One region of the Halomonas sp. 3F2F genome, then DNA from elsewhere that is predicted to be linked to it. Evidence: predicted binding sites of a transcription regulator. Region 1 holds the regulator's gene; each other region holds the start of a gene.
The links. The regulator sigma-54, encoded in region 1, starts transcription at its own class of promoters, with help from an activator protein. The targets are predictions, from matches to a motif close to TGGCACNNNNNTTGCTNT.
Positions count from the first base shown of each region.

Region 2: the regulator sigma-54 is predicted to act here: its motif matches at 1,111-1,128, upstream of INT21_RS17745 (HAD-IIB family hydrolase).
Region 3: the regulator sigma-54 is predicted to act here: its motif matches at 1,171-1,188, upstream of INT21_RS01690 (NarK family nitrate/nitrite MFS transporter).

Region 1 is NZ_JABUZE010000130.1:86,401-88,674, reverse strand. It holds gene INT21_RS12935 (PTS sugar transporter subunit IIA) at 1-139, opposite strand, end outside; gene hpf (ribosome hibernation-promoting factor, HPF/YfiA family) at 144-452, opposite strand; gene INT21_RS12925 (RNA polymerase factor sigma-54) at 551-1,966, opposite strand; gene lptB (LPS export ABC transporter ATP-binding protein) at 2,072-2,274, opposite strand, start outside.
Region 2 is NZ_JABUZE010000175.1:77,518-79,791, reverse strand. It holds gene INT21_RS17750 (glycosyl transferase) at 1-101, opposite strand, end outside; gene INT21_RS17745 (HAD-IIB family hydrolase) at 98-1,051, opposite strand; gene INT21_RS17740 (OmpA family protein) at 1,398-2,274, opposite strand, start outside.
Region 3 is NZ_JABUZE010000017.1:65,532-67,805, reverse strand. It holds gene INT21_RS01695 (patatin-like phospholipase family protein) at 24-1,043, shown strand; gene INT21_RS01690 (NarK family nitrate/nitrite MFS transporter) at 1,345-2,274, shown strand, end outside.

The DNA of each region.
Region 1 (2,274 bases):
GGCTGAAGACTTCTTGGCTATCTAGGCTTGGCGTGTTTTGCGCAATAAAGGTGCTGAAAAATTCCAGCACCCTTTTTTTGCTGCCCCCGGGGACGTCATACAGCACGCGCTCCGGGGGAAGTATGGTTTCCAACGTCATTGAGTTAACGCACGCCAGCGCCTTGGGCGCGAGCTTGTGCTTTTTCCTTGTGTTTAACGAGTTGACGGTCAATTTTGTCCGCTAGTGCATCAATCGCAGCATACATATCATTGTCTAATGCTTCTGCGTGTAGATCGGCACCTGCAGCATGCAGGGTGCAGGCAGCTTGCTGACGCTCCTTTTCAACAGATAAGGTCACTTGTACGGTGGTGATATTGTCATAATGGCGCTCAACGCGTTCCAGCTTCTCATTTACATAGTCACGCAAGGCGTCAGTCAGATCTACGTGATGACCAGTGATATTTACTTGCATTGACGTGCTCCTTATCCATCGGACTGTTCTTCGATTGTAACCCTTTTTGCGCTATTGCAAAGCCCCTAGACAGACTTTGTCTCGTTAGCACTGTTTTATTAGCGTAAACGGCGGCGCTCGCTTGAAGAGGGAATACCCATTGATTCACGATATTTGGCCACCGTTCGCCTTGCTACATTAATGCCACCCTCTTCCAATAGCGCCACGAGGCGGCTGTCTGAGAGCGGTTTGCCGGGCGGTTCATCTTGCACCAGTTTTTTGATTCGAGCCCGGATGGCGGTGCTGGAGTGACTGTCGCCGCCGTCCTGGCCACTTACTTGGCTGGAAAAGAAGTATTTGAGTTCGAACACACCGCGCGGGGTATGGATATATTTCTGGGTGGTGACCCTGGAAATAGTAGATTCATGCATTTCAACGGCGTCTGCGATATCGGCTAAGATCAGCGGTTTCATGGCTTCTTCACCGTGTTCCAGAAAGCCTATCTGGCGAGCTATGATTTCTCGGCCCACCCGCAGTAGCGTATCATTTCGACTTGAAAGGCTCTTGATGAGCCAGCGCGCTTCCTGGAGATGCTCTTTTAAAAATTGGTTATCTTGGCTCTTGTCAGCCCGTTTGATGAGGCTTGCGTAGTCAGGTTGAATGCGCAAGCGCGGCAGTGCCTCTGGGTTTAGCTCCAGGTGCCATCCTTCGTGGTCATGGCGGACGACTAAATCTGGCGTTACGTAGCTGTCATCTGTGTCGCCAAAGGCGCTCCCGGGGCGAGGGTCCAGGCTGCGGATCAAGCGGATTACGTCATCAAGCTGCTCATCATCTAGACTTAACCGCCGCTTTAGCAAACGCACATCATCTTTACCGAGCGCTTCAAGAAATTGACGCACTAAGCGCTTGGCAGGCATCAGCAGCGGTGTATCTTCGGGTAGTGAGGCGAGCTGCAGCATTAAGCACTCCCGCAGGTCGCGAGCAAATACACCGGTGGGCTCAAACTGTTGAAGGCGCAGCAAGGTTGTTTCAACTTCACGCTGGCTAAGGCCTTCATGCCCTTGGGCTTTAAGTCCTTCGCGAATGTCATTGAGAGGTTGAGTTAGGTAGCCGTTGGCATCCAGTGCATCGATGAGGCTTTCAGCAATGGCATGGTCGCGTGGTGAAAAATCTGTCATGGCGAGTTGCCAAAGTAAGTGGCCATGCAAACTTTGACCAGCGGCTTGACGCTCAAAGTCAGGCCCCTCGCTGCTGGCACCATGGCTACCTAGGTCTTGATAAGTGTCTGACCAGTCACTGTCAGTTGAGAGTTCGTTAGGAATGCTTTCGGACCATTCAACTTCCTGGGGTTCACTAACGGCCTGTTCGCCGAACTCATCTTCCTGCTCAAGCATTGGATTGGCATCAAGTGCTTGCTGAATTTCTTGACGGAGGTCCAGCGTTGATAGCTGTAACAGGGCGATGGCCTGCTGCAGCTGAGGTGTCATGGTCAGCTGTGTACCGATACGCAATTGAAGAGAAGCTTTCATGACCATCTGAGAACCACTCGTTAATCAGAAAGCTCCACCCTAGTGCGAGTTATGGCTTGGTGCAAGTGCAATAACTATGCCACCACTACTATTTTTTTTGCAGGTGGCTGTTTACAGGCGGAAATCAGCCCCCAAATAAACGTCTCTTACCCGCTGGTTGTTGAGAATTTCCTGAGGGGGGCCACTGGCGATGATATGACCGTCACCTACAATGTAGGCAATATCGCAAATATCTAGTGTTTCCCTGACGTTATGATCAGTGATTAGTACGCCGATATGGCGTTTTTTGAGGGCTCGAATGATCGTTTTAATAT
Region 2 (2,274 bases), on a different contig from region 1:
CGTTTGGCAAACTGGCAAAGCTCTTGTTCAAGGGCTTCAACTGGCCGGCGTGTTAAGTTGTGAAAATCGGTTATCACACCATTTTGATGGAAATCACTCATACGCTAGCCTCCCGTGACTTGTAATCTGATGCAGCGGCGTCATTCACTGGCGTCATTTCTAGACGCCCGTCATCTCGCCCCCACCAGTGGGCTACCCCCTCAGCCCAGCCAGCTGGCCCAGTCGCGTTTGTTCGATATAGCGCGCTGTTGTGCGGCTCAACATTAAGTGCGTGGCAACCTCGAATCACCACCGCTTGATCGACGGTTTCCAGCATCGTGATATCGTTTGGGCCATCGCCCAAGCCCAATGACAGTGGTTGACTGCCTCGTAATGCAGTAAATCGCTTGATTAGCCACTCTACAGCACCACCTTTGTCAGATAAGCGCCCGATCACATGCCAAAAGCGTCCCCCTTGAGTGAGTTCAAGGCCATCGCCTTCAAGCGCAATGCGAAACGTTTCAAGTGCAGCTGCATTATCCTCCCAAATAAGCGGCTCACTCCCCTCCCGCTGCCGCGCTGCTTTCGCACGGATTTCATCAAGCCCAGTTAACGCCATTACCTGCTGAAGACTTAAGTCGCCCATGCGGGTAAACCGAACGCCCAAGCGCTTACGCCAAACGTTTAGTCGCGCTTTAATGAAGCCACTATCAACGCCGGTGTGTTTAATAACGACGCCATCCCGGCCATTACCAGGGCGATCTAAACGCGCATGACACCAACCAGGCGGCAGACCAATAACGGCACCATTTTCAGCAATAAAGGGAGTCGCCGTTAGCCCAAGGGCTTCACGAAGGGGAATGAGTTCAGCGCGAGTTTTACTGGTAACCGGAATGACCGGAACCCCTAGCTGTTTAAGGCGGGCAAGCCAGGGCTTGGCAGGTGAGAAATCATAACTGTGGTGATCTAGTAATGAACCATCCAAGTCGGTGACTACCAAACGCGGTTGAGGCGCTGGGTCTATTGGTGACTGAGCATCACTGGGCAACGCAGTATGCCTTTGTTCGGTCATAGCACCACCTTTTTGCAATCTTAAAAGTCGTTACACACGCCCACTTTTAGATAAGCAACCAAGCAGTTTGTATGCCAATACAATTTTATTGTTAATAATCAGAAGATTGGCTCATAAAAACCAGCTGTCTTTTTATAAGCACCAAAACAACGCAATCATGACGCACCAAAATAGCGCGCAAATAAATTGAAGAAAATTCGACAAGCCCTTGGCAAAAGCCCACAAATAGCTATACTCAAATTGTACCCACTGGCAACCTTGTACACCCCTCACCTGATGCCAGTGGGCTGCAGTGAGACAAGCCCTTTCATACCCGCCTCCCCGGCGGGTTTTTTTGATCTATTCCCTAGTCAACGTGAATAACCACCTCAACGCGACGGTTGCGCGCTCGCCCTTCAACAGTATCGTTATCTTCTAGTGGCTGGGTTGCGGCTAGTCCAACCGCTCGTAAACGCTCCGGAGCAACCCCTGCGGCTTCCAGTGCCTCAACGATCGCAATCGCCCGCGCACTTGAAAGCGCCCAGTTGGACGAAAACTCTGGGGTATTGATGGATTGGCTATCAGAGTGCCCCTCCACCCATACTTCCCCCTCGAAGCGCTGAATGGTATCCATCAACGACCCCACTAGCGTTGAGCCCCCTTCTGTCAACTGAGCATCGGCAGAGGGAAATAGCAACCGATCTTGTACACGCAGGCTGATCCCTTCGGCGACCCGGGAAACTTCAACGCCTTCCAAATTAGGTAGATACGTCGAGGCCTCCACACGCTCAGCCAATCTCTCATCAAGTGCTAATGCGCTATTCATCGCCACATCAGACACTTTTTGTACATTAATAGGTGGACGGTCGGTGAGCACTACCATGTAATCCGCCAACGGTGAAACAGCCTGACGCTCATCGGTAGGCAGCAGCAACTGCGGAAGACTACTAGTGACAGCCGATGTCTGCGTATCTATCGAGTCTTCTTCAATCCGCGCCAATAAAGGTGGCGCCTCCACAACAGCAGTGCGAGCTTTAGGCAACCCTGCCACACCCAACGCAGCGCTAATCGCAAACGGGCTGAGCGTATCACTACTAGGTGATACGCCGAGTACCGTGCGCTGCTGGCGGACTTCAGCAAGCGCATCCGGCAGGGGTATTTCTCTAGCAGGCGATGACTCATAGCCGTACTCATCGGCTGTTTCTTGCTGAAACAATGATGGGCTTGTCACATTTGCCGCAGCA
Region 3 (2,274 bases), on a different contig from region 1:
TCACTCACTCAGCAGGGAAGGCAATGTCGCAGATCAAAAAGCTAGATCTCGCTTTACAGGGCGGTGGAGCCCACGGTGCTTATACATGGGGTGTCATCGACCGCTTACTTGAAGATGACCGTATCGAAATAGAGGGCATCAGTGGCACAAGCGCTGGCGCAATGAATGGTGTGGTCATGGCAGACGCCCTCACCCGCGGTAACAAAGAAACGGCTCGCCAAGCGTTACACCAGTTTTGGAAAGCGGTTAGTCGAGCGGGTATGGCGAGCCCAATTCGCCGCTCACCACTTGATGTACTTACCGGAAACTGGTCTCTCGATCACTCACCGGGTTATGTGGCTATGGACCTTTTAAGCCGCCTGGTATCCCCCTACCAACTGAACCCTCTGAATATTAATCCATTGCGTGACATTGTCGCCGAACATATTGATTTCGAACGTGTAAGACGTTGTGAGCAGCTTAAGCTATTTGTGACAGCCACTAACGTTCGTACTGGAAAACAGCGCGTCTTTCGCCGCGAAGAGATGAGTGTAGATGCGGTGATGGCCTCTGCTTGCCTGCCATTTGTATTTCAAGCCGTTGAGATAGAGGGTGAAGCGTACTGGGATGGCGGTTATATGGGTAACCCAGCGCTGTTCCCTTTAATGGAGGAGTGCAGCGCACGCGACATTCTGTTGGTACAGATTAACCCCATCAGTAGAGAAGAAGTCCCCACGTCTGCCTCAGCCATAATGAATCGACTAAATGAAATTACCTTTAATTCCGCCCTGATTAAAGAAATACGCATGATTGCGCTGCTTAAGCGCACACTGGATGAACAGGGCATCGAAAACTGCTATCAGCAAGCGCTCTTCCACCGTATCAGTGGCGAACAGGCGCTAGAGGACCTCTCGGTATCTAGCAAAATGAATTCAGAATGGGCGTTTCTATGTCATCTGTTTGAGCAAGGGCGTGATGCCGCCGAACGCTGGCTAGAAACTCACTTTGAAGCGATAGGTGAAAGTTCAACACTGGATATTGACGCTGTTTATTTGCACGAATAACCAGCACTCAGGTGTCGCACGTCTTCACCGCAGATGCGCCACCTTGGTGCATTACCAGCCTACTGAAACTCTCCACCTATTAAACAAACACACATAAGAAACTGATTTTAAAATTAAAATAATCTTATGGCGAACTAATTGCTTCACTCTTACTGAATGATGGTAGGCGTGGACCAGGCCCAACGGGTACGAGTGCGTCGAGCCTGCCCTTCAATGGCGAAGGCATGTTCTCGTTAACAACATAGCGCCTTTCCAAGCGCCATGTTTTGACCCACTCGTATCGTGCTCTGTGAGGCCATCCATGGACATTCGCAATAAAGCTAACCGCATTCGGCTATTAAACTTCTCTACCCCTCAAATGCGCGCGTTCCACTTTTCTTGGTTCGCGTTCCATATCTGCTTTTTTGGCTGGTTTGGCATCGCTCCACTGATGGCAGTGGTCCGTGAAGATTTATCACTCACCCAAACGCAGATCGGCAATACCATTATTGCCTCCGTTGCTATTACCGTTATCGTCCGCCTGCTCATTGGCGTGCTATGCGATAAAATTGGGCCTCGTAAAACCTATACCGGTTTGTTGATGCTCGGCGCTGTGCCCGTTATGGGCATAGGTTTTGCCAATAGCTTTGAGACCTTCTTACTCGCTCGCTTAGCCATCGGAGCCATCGGCGCATCCTTTGTGATCACCCAATATCACACCACGATGATGTTTGCGCCAAATGTCGTTGGCACCGCCAATGCGACAAGTGCTGGCTGGGGAAACTTGGGCGGCGGTACGACGCAAATTCTGATGCCGTTGATCTTCTCAGGTCTACTAATGCTTGGCGTTAGTGAAACGCTAGGGTGGCGCTTAGCAATGGTAGTGCCTGGCGTCGTACTGTTTTTTACTGGGATTGGCTATTGGCTGTTTACCCAAGACGCTCCCGATGGCAACTTTAGCGACCTGCGCGCCCGCGGTGAGTTACCCGAAGCCACAGGTGAAAATAGCGCAGTACAAAGCTTTCTAGCCGCAGCAAAAGATATTCGCGTATGGGCGCTGTTTATTGTTTACGGGCTCTGCTTTGGCGTCGAACTAACCATCAATAATATTGCCGCTATCTACTTCTTCGACAAGTTTGATCTGACCCTGGCGACCGCTGGTTTAATCGCTGGTTTATTTGGCCTAATGAATATTTTTGCCCGTACCCTTGGCGGCGTTTTTTCAGACCTGTTCGCCAAACAAGGTGGTTTA